DNA from 2 places in the Cryobacterium sp. 10C3 genome. Region 2 is predicted to be linked to the other one. Evidence: riboswitches for the same ligand, from Rfam matches in the RefSeq annotation. Region 2 holds a riboswitch; the other holds the start of a gene.
What was found. A riboswitch is a leader RNA that binds a small molecule or an ion and turns the genes downstream of it on or off. The one in region 2 is predicted to bind cyclic di-GMP.
Positions count from the first base shown of each region.

Region 1: it holds a riboswitch for cyclic di-GMP, as region 2 does, so the genes downstream of both, RGU41_RS03490 (GGDEF domain-containing protein) here and RGU41_RS18895 (putative bifunctional diguanylate cyclase/phosphodiesterase) in region 2, are expected to answer to the same signal.

Region 1 covers NZ_JAVIWF010000002.1:602,338-610,068, forward strand. Annotated here, with positions in the region: gene RGU41_RS03480 (glutaredoxin family protein) at 1-80, opposite strand, end outside; partial or broken gene RGU41_RS03485 (ATP-binding protein) at 505-1,014, opposite strand; cyclic di-GMP riboswitch class I at 1,260-1,334, shown strand; gene RGU41_RS03490 (GGDEF domain-containing protein) at 1,458-2,942, shown strand; gene RGU41_RS03495 (hypothetical protein) at 2,993-3,631, opposite strand; gene RGU41_RS03500 (hypothetical protein) at 3,936-4,121, opposite strand; gene RGU41_RS03505 (glutaredoxin family protein) at 4,148-4,372, opposite strand; gene RGU41_RS03510 (hypothetical protein) at 4,466-4,939, opposite strand; gene RGU41_RS03515 (DUF1345 domain-containing protein) at 5,203-5,859, shown strand; gene RGU41_RS03520 (KUP/HAK/KT family potassium transporter) at 6,256-7,731, opposite strand, start outside.
Region 2 covers NZ_JAVIWF010000002.1:3,752,126-3,759,856, forward strand. Annotated here, with positions in the region: gene RGU41_RS18875 (hypothetical protein) at 1-223, opposite strand, end outside; gene RGU41_RS18880 (universal stress protein) at 381-857, shown strand; gene RGU41_RS18885 (substrate-binding domain-containing protein) at 865-1,266, opposite strand; gene RGU41_RS18890 (ATP-binding cassette domain-containing protein) at 1,265-1,897, shown strand; gene RGU41_RS18895 (putative bifunctional diguanylate cyclase/phosphodiesterase) at 2,015-4,291, opposite strand; cyclic di-GMP riboswitch class I at 4,380-4,453, opposite strand; partial or broken gene RGU41_RS18900 (HelD family protein) at 4,588-6,853, shown strand; gene RGU41_RS18905 (CHY zinc finger protein) at 6,934-7,293, opposite strand; gene RGU41_RS18910 (DsbA family protein) at 7,304-7,731, opposite strand, start outside.

The sequences.
Region 1 (7,731 bases), 3.1 Mb from region 2:
CCGACGTTGTTGAGTGCTCGTTTGGTCGGGGTGCAGTGGATGCAGTTCGGCAGTGTGTATACCGTGAGTGGTTCTGGCATCGGTGGGTCCTCTTTCTCTTATCTCCCATTGTCTTTTGGCGAAGACCTTGAGACAGCGCCAGGGGTGAATGTGCAAGGGGCCGTGGAATACCGTAGCGCAGCGAGGATATGCCGCGAAAGCCCTTGCGCAGAGGGGAATGGTGCGTACGCTCAGATCGTAAAAGGCAACGGAGTTGTCGCAAAGAAGCCTCGTCGACCAGCGGTCGACGAGGCTTCTTTGATCAGTTCAGAGCCGAAGGCTACCTCTCAGTCTTGGGCGTGGATGCGGCGGCCGTGGTGCGTGGTCTGCGGGTCCGCGGCGTGTTCTTGAGTATTTGCGGGTCTGGGGGCCAGCGAATATTGCCTTCGGGGGCCATCGATATTGCCGCTGGGTGCCACCCAGTCGCGCAGCCGGGGGCCACTGGCGCCCCCGACCGCGCGAGCCTCAGGCCGTGGCGTGACCGGCGGTGTGTTCTCGCATGTTGTGGCCGCCGGTCTCGACCCAGATGGTGTTGTGCACGATGCGGTCCATGATCGCGTCCGCGTGAACCCCGGAGCCAAGGCGCTGGTGCCAGTCCTTTTGGGCGTATTAAGTGCAGAACACTGTTGATGCCTGATCGTAGCGGCGCTCGAGGAGTTCCAACAGCATGCTCCTGGTGCTCTCGTCGGGCTCGTCGAGGAGCCATTCATCGATCACCAGGAGCGTGAATGCGGCGTACTTGTTCAAGAACTTCGTCGTGCCGGAGGGTTTATCGCGGGCCAGCTGCCAGGCCTCTTCGAGCTCCGGCATTCGAATGTAGTGTGCTCGCACCCGGTGCCGGCACGCGGCTTTCGCCAACGCGCAGCCTAGATATGATTTCCCCGACCCGGTGAATCCCTGGAACACAACGTTCTGTTGCCGGTCGATGAAAGGGCCGGGGCAGTCTGCTCTTCTTCTGCCTCCCGGCCGCGTCATATGTCCACGTGGTGGCGGCGGTGTCGGGGGCGGTGCTGTTGAGTTGGTTGTAGGCGTTGTAGCTGTCGTCGATGGGTGCCGCGCGGAACTTGGGGTGGGTGAGGCTTGGGTATGGTGAACTTCGCTCCAAGCGAAAACGAATCTTCAGAGATCAGGAGTCAACCAAACCGGGGGCCGTTCCAGCCGACAGAATGCTACGGTCAGGTCAGGATCACTTGATCATTGACGAGACGGCGTTTCTGCGTCAGTCGCACGGGCACATCCGGTGCAAGCCGGTGTCGCAAAGGCACGGGACCCCTTGGGTTAGCCGGCCTATCAACAGACAGGACCGACGCTCAATGGGCGTTTTGCGAAAATCAGTAGACCGGGTGAACGTCCGTGGCCTCTTGAGGCCGTCTGACGGGACTGTCCAAAGCACACGGTGGTACTTTGCCGCCCTGGCGATGGCGTCTCTGATCGTGTCCGTGCCTGCTGCGTTTTTCGAAGCGACCGGCGGCGTGATAGTGCTGATGCTTTTGGGGTCAACGGTAACGTTGCTGTCATCGTGCGTTCACGTCCTCCTGAGTCGGCAGGTACCACTGTGGCTGGACGTATTGGACACGGTTGCGATTGTTGTTCTCGGGCTCGCCAGTCCGTCCACGACGACGGTGATCGCCTACGTGCTCACCGCGATCTGGTTTCGAGCCTTCTACGGATCGATCTGGCGTTCTCTGCTGCGATGTGTCCTCGGGATGGCAGCGCTCTCTGCGACAGTGCCGTTGTGGTCGTTGATTCCGACCCACTCGGTGCCACCGACAACGACGGGCTTATACGAGTCGTTCCCGCTGATATTCATCGCCGTTTTCATCGCCCGCCAAATGGGCGGTGGCCTGCTGGCGCGAGAGCAGGCCACTCGGCGCGATACCGTGTTGGCCGCCACCGGCTCGCAATTGTTGGGCCTCACTGACGAGACCTTGATCAGGGCTCTCGCTTGGGCGGCTTGTGCTGAGATTTGTGATGCCACTCCAGGTTTGCGCCTGCTCAAACTGGTGCGCGATGGCGCCGAGTTGAGGGTTCAAGGAGTTGCCGGCAGCTTCCTTAGTGTTCCGGGAGCGTTTCCTGGGACCGTCGTCTCGTCCACAACGGATCCAGGGGATGCGCGGGTCCTTCAGCCGGGACCGCTGGATGACGCCGTCGGCGTCGACCTCGCCTGGTCGTGCGTTAGTTTGCGGGGATTGCACGAAAACGCCTGGATGCTGGTAGGTGCGCCGAAGAAGATCCCCTCAGATGCGTTGTTGTCTGTGCGTGATTTGGTCAACCAGGTGGCTCTGGCCCTCCGCAATAGTGACGTGCATCAACAACTCACGTTACAAGCCCAATATGATTCGTTGACTGGGCTGGACAACCGGGCTTCCTTCACCGCGAAGCTGGCCTCAAGCCTCGCGGACCAGGCGCATCTGGACGGTCTGCACGTTTTGTTCCTCGACTTAGACGACTTTAAGGATGTCAACGATGTCCTGGGTCATCGTGCCGGAGATGCGGTACTTCTCGAGGTCGCAGCGCGGCTGCGCGGGTGCACTCGCCCCGGCGATGTCTGCGCGCGACTGGGCGGCGATGAATTCGCCATCTTGTTGCGCGGTACCACGGCCAGCGCTGCTAAGGACGTCGCTCAACGCATGATTGACTCGCTGACACCACCCGTGCGCGTTGGCGAACGCTTTGCGCAGGTCGGTGCCAGCGTCGGGATCGCGACGCTCACACCCGGGATTGATATCGATGAGCTTGTACATCAAGCCGATATCGCGATGTATGCAGCCAAAGCCAACGGCAAAGGTCAAGTACAGGGCTATCACGTGGGGCTCATACACACCGGTGCGACCCGGCTAACAACCGAATGGGCCCTCGCAGTCACAGCTATTCCCACGCGCCCACTCCGTGGAGCGCGTTGATCATTTTTGTGTCTCTGAGGCTCTCCTCACGCTCGACGAAGGTCAAAAACCTATCCTGACAGCGGTGCCTTGCTGAGGTCTAGCATCCCGCCAGCGTGCCGGAAGAAGCGAGTCCCGACCGGCGCCGACACGCAGGCCCGCTCGCCCGCTCGCCCGCTCGCCCGCTCGCCCGCTTCCTCGCTCGAGATGCCCTGGCCAACGAGGCCCCCAGAAATCCTGGCGGTGCTCCCGGTGCCACCCCGGCGGCCGGCCTGGCGACCGCATCGGTTCTCGCCCGAGTTGCGTGGCCATCCAACCCTTCGGACGTCCCATAATCCACCTCCATGATCGAGGTGTTGCTTCCACCGGTTGAATCCACTCTTCTTGTTGTATCCGCTGTAGAGAAGAACAATCTTGCAGCCGTGAAATGTGCAGAACACTCGGAGAAGTACCTGGCGGTCGATGCCAGACATATCCATCGGCGGCGCTAGGCCGGCTTCAGTAAAAATCGCCTGCAACGATTTGCGCACGCGAAACTCGTACAGTCCATCGCCGAGTGATTTCCCCCACTCGCCTGCGCAAATGTCGATTCCATAGACCTCGAGTACGTGCTCGATTGCCGCGATGAGGACCGCCTGCTCGTACGGAGGGAGCGAGTCCACGAAGCGGTCAAGGGTATCGCCCTCATATTCAACAGTCCAGGCGGCCAATATCGTCCTCTCTTATGGTGCGCCGTGAGCTTATCGAGTCCGGGAGCGCCCATAGGCCCGTACGATCCCTTCAAAGAGCCACGATGGTGGCATCAGCGGCCCCGGTGTCGAGGGATAGTGGCGTGTGCCCGGGCAATTGGTCAACAGCTTGTTGGACAGCGGGGCGCTGGCTCTCCCCGGCCCGCGCGATTGCTTGCATGCCGGTCCAGTTCGTCCTCAGGTATGGATCGGAACACGTGGGATCCCGCTCACCGATTTCTTCGCCACCGGAAACGCGGGTGCCGGTGCGTGCGCCGAGTCGAACTTATTGTCGAGTCCCGGGTGTGTGTCTCGGCGAAGGTGCCCCGTCGGCGAGGCTGAAAGTCAGGACGGACTGGCGGTCATCGCGGAGGAGGTGTTCGTCGATGGCGAAGGTTTTGAGCCTGTCGGTGGTGCGCAGCTTGTCGAGGGTGTCGATGCGCAGTGCTGCGCATACTTCGGCTGGAGTCATGAGAGGTGAGATGGGCAGCGGCTTCCTCACTCTTTCTCTTCCTTCAGTATCGGCGTGAGCGTGGCGGCTTGTGCTGCGGCGATGGCGTTGATCTTGTCTGGCCTGAACCCCGCCCAGTGTTCGGTGCCAACGATGACGACGGGTGCGGATCGGTAGCCGAGTTGTGTGACCAGGTCGGCGGCGGCTTGGTCGTGGGTGAGGTCGACGGTCTCGTACTGCAGGCCGACGTTGTCAGAGCGTGAGGAAGCCACAACCGCGAGTGGCCGGCGTCGATGGGACCGCGTTGCCGTCCGTCGGCTTGGAAGGGTGTTTGCCAATCATCCAATCCTTAGGTGAGCCACCGATCAGGGGGTCTGGTTTTCCAGGGACTTGACCTTGTCGAGGAGGGCACCTATGGCGGCGTCCTGTGAGGCGAGGTGCAATTGTATTTGTTTCGCTTCTTCGAGGATCGCGCCCGCATCTTCATAGGTGGCGGCGGCTCGTGCGTCGGAGGCTGCAGCCTGGATGTTCTGGCCCACAATGATGATCGGGAGGAGCACCAATTGGAGGAACGTCTGGGCGACCCAGGCGATGATAACGATGGAGTCGTGGCTTTGAATGGCGGCCGGCAGGCTGACAAGGCTGATGGCGGCGAATGCGTAGGCCGCCCACATTGTTCCGACGCTCTTCGTGATGCCCAAGCCGATTTTTTGATTGATGCCGTTCACCCGGCCGGAATCAGCGCGCAACTTCGAGAGAACTGAGCGCACGGTCGGCGGCCCTTGGGCGGCACGTTCGGCGGCTCTCGGGTGTTGGGTGTAGTCGAAGTCTGCGCTCATTATGTCGGTGCTCCCATTTCATGTTGGAGGTGTGAAGTATCCCACCGTTGGCTCCCTCATGATTTCTGCGCGCCCCGCTTCAGCGGATATGAGCGGCAGCATGTCCAATGCTCTACGAGAGTTCTTCATCCTGGTCTTTGGGGAGGCGTGGGCGAACCCGTGACCTACGCATTGGCGAGGCTAGCGACAGAATTCCAGTAGGGGACATCCACAACATACCGGCGGTTGGTTCTAAATCGTGCGCTTTGTGCGAGGATCTGGGGATGGAGCAGGTGCAGGACTTTCGATCAACAATTTTTCATGCTGGCACGAGGGCGAGCGTGGCTCTCATCGTTGGCGTGCTCGTTGGCGTCGCCTCTGGTCTGATTGTGAAATGGGCATTCGCGCCGGCTATCGGTTGGGTTGGGGCGGCGGTCGTCTTCCTGTCGTGGACGTGGATAGCGGTAGGTCGACTGGATCATTCTGAGACCGCACGATATGCCACTCGAGAAGATCCATCCCGGTTCGCCGCCGAGGTACTCATTCTGTGCGCAAGTATCGCCAGTTTCTGGGCCATTGCGCTTATCCTCATTGAGGCTGGCACCGTGGAAGGACTGGCCAAAGCCGGACTCGTCGCCTTGGCGTTGTCAACGATCGCGGCTTCTTGGCTGATGGTCACCACCGTGTTCACCTTGCGATACGCGCACCTGTACTACAGCAACGAAACCGGGGGCATTGACTTCAATCAACGCGAGCCGCCCCGGTACTCCGACTTCGCTTACCTGGCCGTGACGATCGGGGCCACGTTCCAAGTTTCGGACACCAATCTGCAAAATCACGATATCCGCATCACCGCGCTGCGCCATTCGTTGCTTTCTTACGTCTTGGGAGTCGTTGTCCTAGCGACAACGATCAACCTCGTTTCCGGACTCGCCCACTAACCATCTGCTTCAGCGCACCACGTACTCGCTCGAGACAAAACGTCTGGAGAAGGAACGAAGCATCCCCAGTGTTGCCAGAAAGGCGCTCGGGTCCCGGTTTCGTGTTCTGCTCCATCCCGGTCAGGGCCCCGTCCCGGGGCTTGATTCGCGCGCGAGCTCCGTCTCGAAAACTCAGAACTAGACAGCCGTTGCCTGGCGGCCTTCCGAGCCCAGATGCGTGCGAGCCTCCCTCAACCCTTTTCGTTCTTCTTCGGCCAAAGGGTCACCGTTGATGGTCTTCCTTGGCGATCGCGCTTTTCCCGTCCTCTGACCCAACGATGTGGCCGTGAACTTCAGCAAGTGTTAGCGGCCTGGGGTTGTGGGATCGTCAACCGTTTCTTTGAGTTGGTCCGAGGTTTAGAGGAGTGCTTCGCGGGCGAGGACGATGGTTCTGTCTCGGGGAAGCTCGATGACGTCGACGGGGTCGGGTGCGAGCCTGTCGAGGGCTAGGAAGAGGACTTGGGCCCAGCGAAACATTTTGCTCCGCCGGTTGTAGCGGGGTACTGGGGTGGAAATGAAGAATGTTGCGCGTGAGGAAGCGAAATTTACTAGCGCTGTCTTGTCAACGGTGTGAGCTTCGGTCAGCAGTTCTGTCATCCGGGGTTGCTCAAGGAATCCGATTTTCGCGACGACGCGAACGATTCCGGAGGGGAACGTTTCGACGTTGATTCGTTGTTTCATCCCGACGGTGGAGGGGACGTCGATCGTTGACCAGCTCAAGAGGATGGAGCGTTTTTGGAGGGCATGATTTTGAGTGACCATTGTGCGCAGGGCAACGGGCACAATATTTGGATTCCGGGTAATGAACACTGCGTCTCCGGGAACCCGGAACAGGTCCCCTTTGGCGCGTGTGAGAAAGGACTCCAGGTCGCTGATGGGGAGCTCGCCGATGCGTCGTGCGGCGCGGATGCGTTGCTGTCCTATCCACCATGAGCCCATCACTGTGAATATGATTGCGCCAATTGCCAGTGGGAGCCACCCTCCCGAGGTCGCTTTGGGTAGGTTCGCAACGAGGAACGCGATAGTAACCAGGAGGATTGCGCCTGCGGCGATAATTCTTGGCGTGAGGCGTCTGGAGTGTGCCCAACTCCAGGCCAGGTAGACGATGCTGGTGATGGAGATGGTAGTGGTGACGGCGATGCCGTATGCGGAGGCCAACGCGGCGGATCCTCGGAAGCCAATTGTCACGGCGAGCACAGCAAGTGCAAGTAGGACGTTGATGGCTGGAACGTAGATCTGGCCCTCGTTCTTTTCCGATGTGTGAACTACTCGAAGTGGAGGGAAGAGCCCCAGACGCCACGCTTGATGGATGACGGAGTATGTCCCTGAGATCACAGACTGGGAAGCGATGATCGTGGCGGCCGTGGCGAGGATGACCATGGGGAGTTGACCCCACGCGGGCACGAGGCCGAAGAAAGATGCGGTCGCCTCCTGCGGGTGGCGCAGAGCCAAGGACGCCTGCCCAAGATAGTTGAGGACCAGGGCGGGAAAGACGACCCACATCCATGCGCGCGTGATCGCTTGTCGGCCGAAATGGCCGAGGTCGGCGTAGAGGGCTTCGGCTCCCGTAACGGCCAGAACGATCGCTCCGAGGGCGAAGAATGCTGTCCCGGGCTGGTCGATGAAGAAAAGTACAACCCAGTGCGGCGAGAGCGCTTGAAGGACCGCGGGGTCCTCCAGGATCGATGCGCCACCCGTCACTGCGAGGACAAGAAACCAGAGCAACATTATCGGGCCGAAGAGCCGTCCGATTGTTCGGGTGCCAAATCTTTGTATCGCAAAAACACCCAGCAAGATCACGACTGCGATCGGCACCACAAGGGCGGACAGGGT
Region 2 (7,731 bases):
CACAGTTCCGGCCTTCCAGGAAGGACTGCACCTCGTCGGTCGTCATCGCATTGGGGTTGAAGAAGTTGTAGTCACTGATCAGGGCGCCGGCGTCGAAGACGGCGGGATCGGAGGGCGCCGTCCGCGGCACGACGACCGAGCGCACGAGGAAGCCGCCGGCCACGATCGCGGCGACCGTCGCGACGGCGATGAGGATTCGTCGCTGGGAGGCGCGGAGAGGCATGACTCCACCCTAACCGGGCCCGGCAAACGATCGGGGCCGGAGAGGTGCCAGCGCCAGGGCTGACGCGGGGCTGACGGTGCGGGGTGGCCGCGACGGTTTTTCTCGCGGTCGGGGGTGTTTTCCGTCGCGCCCCCTTTGCCGGGAGTAGCGTGGGAGCATGTCAGGCATCGATGCAGACCAGTCTCCAGCTCCCACCGGCAGTATCGTCGTCGGGCACGACGGCTCCGACTATGCGAACCATGCGCTCGCGGTCGCCCTCGACCTCGCCGGGCCGCTCGGCGCATCCGTCGTCGTCGTCCGGGCCTGGTCGATCGACACGGCCCCACGCCCGGCCGACTGGAAGTTCGGCTATGTTTCGCCCCTCACCGACTACGCCGGCGCGGTACGGGAGAAGCTCGAGGCCGATGCCGGGCCGATCGCGGCGAAGCATCCGGGAGTGCCCGTCGAGTACCGGGCGGCGTACGCGACGCCGCTCAGCTGCCTGATCAGTGTTTCCCGCGGCGCACGGATGCTGGTGGTCGGCTCCCGCGGGCGCGGCGGCCTCGCCGGGATGCTGCTCGGGTCGGTCAGTGAACAGTGTGTGCGACACGCGGACTGCCCTGTGCTCGTGGTGCGGCCCGGCGTACCGGCCTGAGCGGCCCCTAGCGTCCGGCCGCGGGGCTCCTGAGGTCGGCGACCGACGCCCGGGGGATGAGTTCCGTCGGGAGTTGGATGTCCTCGACCGGCTGACCCGGTGACTCGATCTCGGCCACGAGCCGTTCGACGGCGAGCTCTCCGAGTTGCTCGACCGGGCGCGCGACGACGGTGATCCCCGGGACCATGTATGCCGCCCACGGGCTGTCGTCGACCGTGACCAGGGACACTTCGCGTCCGATCGCGAGCCCCCGCGAACCCGCGACCTTGAGCACGGACAGCGCCATGTCGTTGTTGGAGGTGAAGATGACCGTGGGTGGGGAGGCCAGGTCGAGCATCTCTGCGACCGCGGCCTCCGATGACTCGGGGACGTCTTCGCTGAAATGCCAGACCTGGTCTTCGGGAGGGATGCCCGCGTCCCTCTCGGGGGCTCACCAGCCCAACGGCGGCAAGATCTACCTCGACGGCGTCGAGCGGACCTGGGGTTCGCCCCGGGAGGCGCTCGAGGCCGGCGTCGAAACCCTCCACCAGGACTCGGGGCTCGCCCCTCACCTCACGGTGTCGCAGAACGTGTTCCTCGGCCGGGAGAAGACCGTCAAGGGAATCTTCGGCAAGATGGGCTTCCTGGCCCGCAAGGAGATGGAGCATGACGCCCACGAGGACCTCGAGCGCGTCGGGATCGCCGTTCCGGCATCCGACCGCCCGGTGTCCCAGCTTTCCGGCGGTCAGCGCCAGGCCGTGGCGATCGGCCGCGCCGTGGCGTGGGCGCGCCGCGTGATCATCCTCGACGAGCCGACCAACCACCTCGGTGCACGGCAGGCCGGCGAGGTGCTGCATGTGATCAAGGCCGCGAAGGCGAAGGGGCTCGGCGTGATCTTCATCTCGCACACCCTACCTCATGTGCTCGAGGTCACCGACCGGGTCGTCGTGCTGCGGCTCGGCAAGATCGTCATGGATGCCCCCACCTCGGAATTCGACGGGGATCGCCTGATCGGTGTGCTCACCGGAACCATCCAGACGGTCAGGGTCGAGGGCGACTGACCCGCCGGTCGGACGCTCCGGGAAGCAAACGAAGCAGCCCCCTGGCGGCGCACTGCAGACACTCGCAGTGCTCCGCCCGGGGGCCGTCTTCGTGTCCTGAGACCGTGCGCGCTGGTCTCAGACGCTCGTGCGGAGCAAACCCCCGACATCCGTTTCCGCCCCGCCCGCTTCGGCGCGATTGGCCTCCAGCCAGGCGGTCAGGTCGGCGGCCGACAGGGGACGCGAATAGCGGTAGCCCTGCACCCCACCCGTGCCGAGGGCCTCGAGGAGACGTTGCTGGTCAAGCCGCTCGACGCCCTCTGCGACCGTCGCGACGCCGAGCTGGGCGCACAGCCGCACGATCGCCTCGATGACGGAGCGGTCGAAGGGATTGGACACCGCGCCGGCGACGAAACTCATGTCGATCTTCACGATGTCGACGGGGAGCGCGCGCAATGACGTCAGGGAGGCATAGCCCGTGCCGAAGTCGTCGATTGCGATCCCGACGCCGAGCGCTCCGATCGCGCGGAGGCGACCGATCGCGGCGGGGGAATCCAGTACGACGGTCTCGGTGAGTTCGATGATGAGATCCTTCGCGAGGGTCCCGGTGTCGGCCAGGCAGCCGATGATCGAGTCGACGAACCCCTCGCGGTCGAGCTCGTGGGCCGAAACGTTCACGTGCACGGCCACCGTCGCTCCAGGATTGGCCGTCCGCCATGCCGCGGCGTCGAGGCAGGCGCGTCGCATCACGAAAGCGCCGATACCGATAATCGCTCCGGTCCGCTCGGCGACATCGATGAAGTCACCGGGGAAGAGCAGGCCGCGTTCCGGGTGTTGCCAGCGGACGAGGGCCTCGACGGCGGTGCACTGCAGCCCGGGGAGATCGAGGATGGGCTGGTAGTGCACGACGAGCTCGTCGGCGGCCGCCGCGGCCGCGAGCTGCCATTCGAAGGTGACCCTGGGATTGTCCACGCGGAGGAGGCCAGGCTCGAAGACCTGGACGCGGTTCTTGCCGTTGGCCTTCGCCGCGTACATCGCCACGTCCGCCTGGTGCACCAGATCCTCGATGTCGATCCCTGCTGCTGCTGTGGCGATGCCGATGCTGACGCCGACTTGCGCGGTGTTCCGCTCGAGGGTCACCGGTTCGGCGATCGACCTGCCCAGGTCTGTGGCGATGCAGAGGGCATCGGAATCACTCTTGCCGGCCAGGATGATGGCGAACTCGTCGCCACCGAGCCTGGCGCAGATGGCATTGCTCCCGGTGTTTGACCGCATCCGCTCGGCGACCTCGATGAGGAGTTCGTTTCCGGCCCGGTGTCCGAGAAGGTCGTTGACGTCCTTGAAATCGTCGAGATCGAGGAAGAAGATGTGGACGCCGCTGGCATCGTCGACCGTGCCCAGGATCGCGGTGAGCTTGGTCATGAACGACGCACGGTTGTTGAGACCGGTAAGCGGGTCCGAACTGACCTGGACCGTGAGCTCCCCCTGGACCGTACTGTTGCGGAGGGCCAGCGAGACCTGGTTGGAGAGCGCCCGGACCGAAACGAGGGCCTCCGCCGGGATCTTCCCGGGGGCGCCAACGAAGATCCAGGCATTCGCCTGCGCGTTCGAGGCGAGGCAGGCCCAGGCCAGGGGAGCGCCGACGGCGGAATCCAGTGCGCTCGGGTCCGCGATGGTCGAGCCCGTCGTGGAGCCGCCGCTGGATGTGGCGACGACCTCGGCCGGGAGTTCCGTGGGCAGGACGGCGAATTCGCCCGACGAGCCAACTACCCGGAGTGCGGGACCGTCGCGTACGACCCGGACGACACGCAGTCCGGGGGTCGCGACGCAGATCTCCTGGGCCGCGGCCCAGCCGATGACCCAGATGTCCGCCTCGTCGACGACGCCGAGCAGCAGGGATCCGGTCGCCGCGAGTTCGCGGTCGCGGCGCATTGACTGTTCCATGGACCGCAGAACGATGCTCAGTTGGCGCACGATCACGAAAGTGAGGAAGACGGTCGGAATCGTGCCCAGGGTGGTCGCGGGTAAGATCACGGCGGTCGGCCCATGCACCGGGGCCCACAGTAGGACCGTGGTGACGAGTCCAAGCGAATAGAGGGTGCAGCGAACGAGGGACCTGGTCGTGGAACCGTAGAGTCCGCGCAGCCAGACGGCGCCGAAGACGACACCGAGTGCGGCAGCGGGATCCGGCAGCGCGAGGGCGAGTGCGACGAAGGCGACGGAATCGATCAGGTCGAGAATGAGCGGAACCCGTCCCGTGACGAACCCGTAAGACCAGGAGGCGATCAGGACGGCCCCGGTCGTGAGGGCGATGAGGAGCGCTCCTTCAGTGTCGGAGGCCAGGATCGCGGGGATCGTGAGCAGGAGCGTGGCGATCGCGAGCCAGGTGAAGAGCCACCGGGTGCCCTCCGTCATTCCTTCCGGGCGGCGAAATGGATTCCAGAGCCTGGAGAAATGGGCTTGTGGATGCTGTGTGCCGGTCATGTGAGGCCGAGTCCCGTCAGTGTGTAGGCCGGCGAACCCAAGGGTCCCGTGCCTTTGCGACCCCGCCTTTCGACGGGTGTGCCTGTATGAGACCGCAGAAATGGGTGCTTCCTCACACAGGCCAAGCCTAGCCGCCCCCTGCCCGAGGGCCATTCCGGTCGAGAGCGACCGGTGTTGCGGTCACTCTCGACCGGAAAGGAGCACCCATCCGTGTCGGGTAAACTCGAATGTCGGATTTGAGGGGTGTTTCGGTGGTCGACCTGGAGCTTGAACGGGAACAGAACTACGTGGCAACGCTGTACGCGCGTCTGGACGCGCTGCAGCGGGAGGCCGAGGACCAGCTGACGGCGGTGCGGTTGCTCGACGTCGGCGGAAATCATCAGACCCGCTCCGAGCGGGACACCTTTGCGCGCCTCTACGAGGACCGGATCGTGCAGTTGCGGGAGATCGACGACCGGCTGGCGTTCGGCCGGCTCGAACTGGCCGCGGACGACGCGAGCGGCGACTCCGTGTTCCGCTACATCGGCAGGGTCGGGCTGCGCGACGAAGACTTGCAGCCGATGCTGCTCGACTGGCGGGTGCCGCAGGCGAGTGCGTTCTATCAGGCGACGGCCGCGACCCCGCTGGGAGCCAGGGCCAGGCGTCACCTGCAGTCCAGGGGGCGGACCATCATCCGGATCGAGGACGAGATCCTCGACGCCGAACGCCTCGGCGGAGAATCCTCCGAACATCAGGGGGAGGGAGCGTTGCTCTCCGCGCTGACCGCCCAGCGCACCGGGCACATGCCCGACATCGTCGCGACCATCCAGGCGGAACAGGACCGGATCATCCGCTCTGACCTCGCCGGAGTGCTCGTCGTCCAGGGCGGGCCGGGCACGGGGAAGACCGCCGTCGCGCTGCACCGTGCGGCGTACCTGCTCTACACGCATCGCGATCGCCTGAAGCACAACGGGGTGCTCATCGTGGGGCCGTCCCGCTCGTTCCTGCAGTACATCGAGGCGGTGCTGCCGTCGCTCGGCGAGACCGGGGTGGTTCTCTCAAGCGTGGGGCAGCTGTACCCGGGCGTCGAGGCGACCCGCGAGGACGTCCCCGCCGTCGCGGCGCTCAAGGGCCAGGCTTTCATGGCCGCGCTCATCGCCCATGCGGTGCGCTCCCGGCAGCGGATCCCGGTGGGGCCCCGTCAGCTCGAGGTCAACGGCGACAAAATCACCCTGGCCCCGCAGCTCGTGGCGAACGCGATCGCCAAGGCGCGCGAGGGCGGCAAGCCGCACAACCTCGCGAGGGTCACCTTCGTGAAGACCGCGATCGGCGCGCTCGCGCGCGACTGGCTGCGCCAGCTGCAGCAGGGCGGCGCCTCGATGGACGAGTCCGACCTGCCGATGCTGCGCGAAGACCTGCGGCTCGGCACATGGCGTGCGCGTCGCGCTCAACACCGCGTGGCTGCCGCTCACCCCCGAGAAGCTCGTGCAGGATCTCTACGCACGCCCGCAATGGCTCGCCGAGCTCACCCCGGGCTGGAGTGCGGAGCAGAGGGCGCTCCTGCACCGGGCCAGGGACGCCGAGTTCACGATCGCCGATATCCCGCTGCTCGATGAGGCGGCCGAGCACCTCGGCGAGTACAACGTCGTCGACGCCGCCCAGAAGCGCGAGCAGAAGGAACAGCGCAAACGCGACATCGAGAATGCCGAACTCGCAATCGCGAACATGGACGTGAAGGGTCTCGTCAACGCGCGCGCCCTGGCAGACAACTTCGCTGAGCTCGGCGACCGGGCCACGACCGCCGAGCGTGCGGCCGTCGACCGCACCTGGACATACGGCCACGTCGTCGTCGACGAGGCGCAGGAACTCTCGCCGATGCAGTGGCGGCTGCTGCTGCGCCGGGGGCCGCGCCGGTCGTTCACGGTCGTCGGCGATATCGCGCAGGCCGCATCCGCCTCAGCATCCGGCAGCTGGAAGGAGGCGCTCGCGCCCATCCTCGACGCCTCCCTCGAGGCCGGGCGCTGGCGCCTCGAGGAACTGACCGTGAACTATCGCACACCCCGCCAGATCGCGACCGCGGCCGAGGAGATGGCGATCGCGCACGGGCTGCCGGTGACGCCCTCGCGGGCGGTTCGCGCGAGTGAGTGGCCGATAACCGTCGAAGCGGATGTCGCGGCAGCGGTTCACCGCGAGCGCGCGCTGCGTGCGGGCGGTACCCTCGCCGTGATCGCTGCCGATGCGGCGCTTGAGGCCGTCGGGGCGGAGCTCTCGGCGGAGTTCGGGGACCGGGTCGGTCTCGGCGCCCTCGGGCTCGGCAGGGAGATCGCACTCCTCGGGCCTCGCGACGCGAAGGGCCTCGAGTTCGACGCCGTGATCGTCGTGGATCCCGCAGGCATCGTGGCCGCCTCGGAGCGCGGGGCCGGATCGCTGTATGTCGCCATGACCCGCGCGACGCAGCGTCTCTACCTCGTCGCCGACCTGAACTCCGCGCTGCCCGCCGGCCTCACCCGCTGACCCTCGCCCGCTGAGCCTCACCTTCGCGCCGCCCGTGAAGTTCCGCGACGGGACCGCGCCGGGCGGGCGAGGCGGCGGGGTCAGGGGCTGGGCGCCTCGAAGTAGAGGTGGGCGTGCGCCCGGCATCCGTCGTTGAAGGGCGCCGCGCAGTGCGGGCAGCGTGTCGCGGCACGGTAGTCGGTGATGCTCAGGGTGCGGAGGCAGGCTCCGCAGAGGATCGCCTGCTCCGCCCAGAGCGCGACCGGCCACTGCCGCGCGGCATGATCGGCCGCGGCGGCGTGGCAGAGGTGGCAGGGGTAGAACCGGCGGCAGCAGTAGAACCGGATCGCGACGACATCCGCCGCCGTGTTGTAGTGAACGCACCGCGTCTCGTCGTCGACGGGCTCGCCGAACACCTCGAGGTCGGTCGTGCCCAGCAGTTTTCGGCCCGGTGGCTGCACCAGCGGCCGCCTACTTCTTGGCGGCTGCGGTGACCTGGTCCTGGACGAAGGTGGAGAACACCGTCGCGTCGGTCAGGGAGCCGGTGTAGGCGACGCCGTTGACGAGCACGGTCGGGGTTCCGGCGACCTTGGTGAGGGTCGTCGAGTTGGGCAGCGGGCCGGCGAGGGCGCGCTTGGTCGCATTGCCGACCCAGGACTTGAAGGCACCGTCAGTGATGCACTTCGTGATGCCGGCGTCCGTGGCTCCCGCGGTCGTGACCAGGCTCACAAGTTCCTGATCCGTCAGGCCGGCGGTGCTCTCAGCGGGTTGCTGGGCGAACAGGGCGGCGTTGACGGCCGGGAATGCGGCGGGCTGGTAGTTGGCCACGCACACGGCGGCGTTCGCTGCCCGGGTCGAGTACTTCGTCCCGGCCGAGTTGGCGTCGAGGATGGAGATCG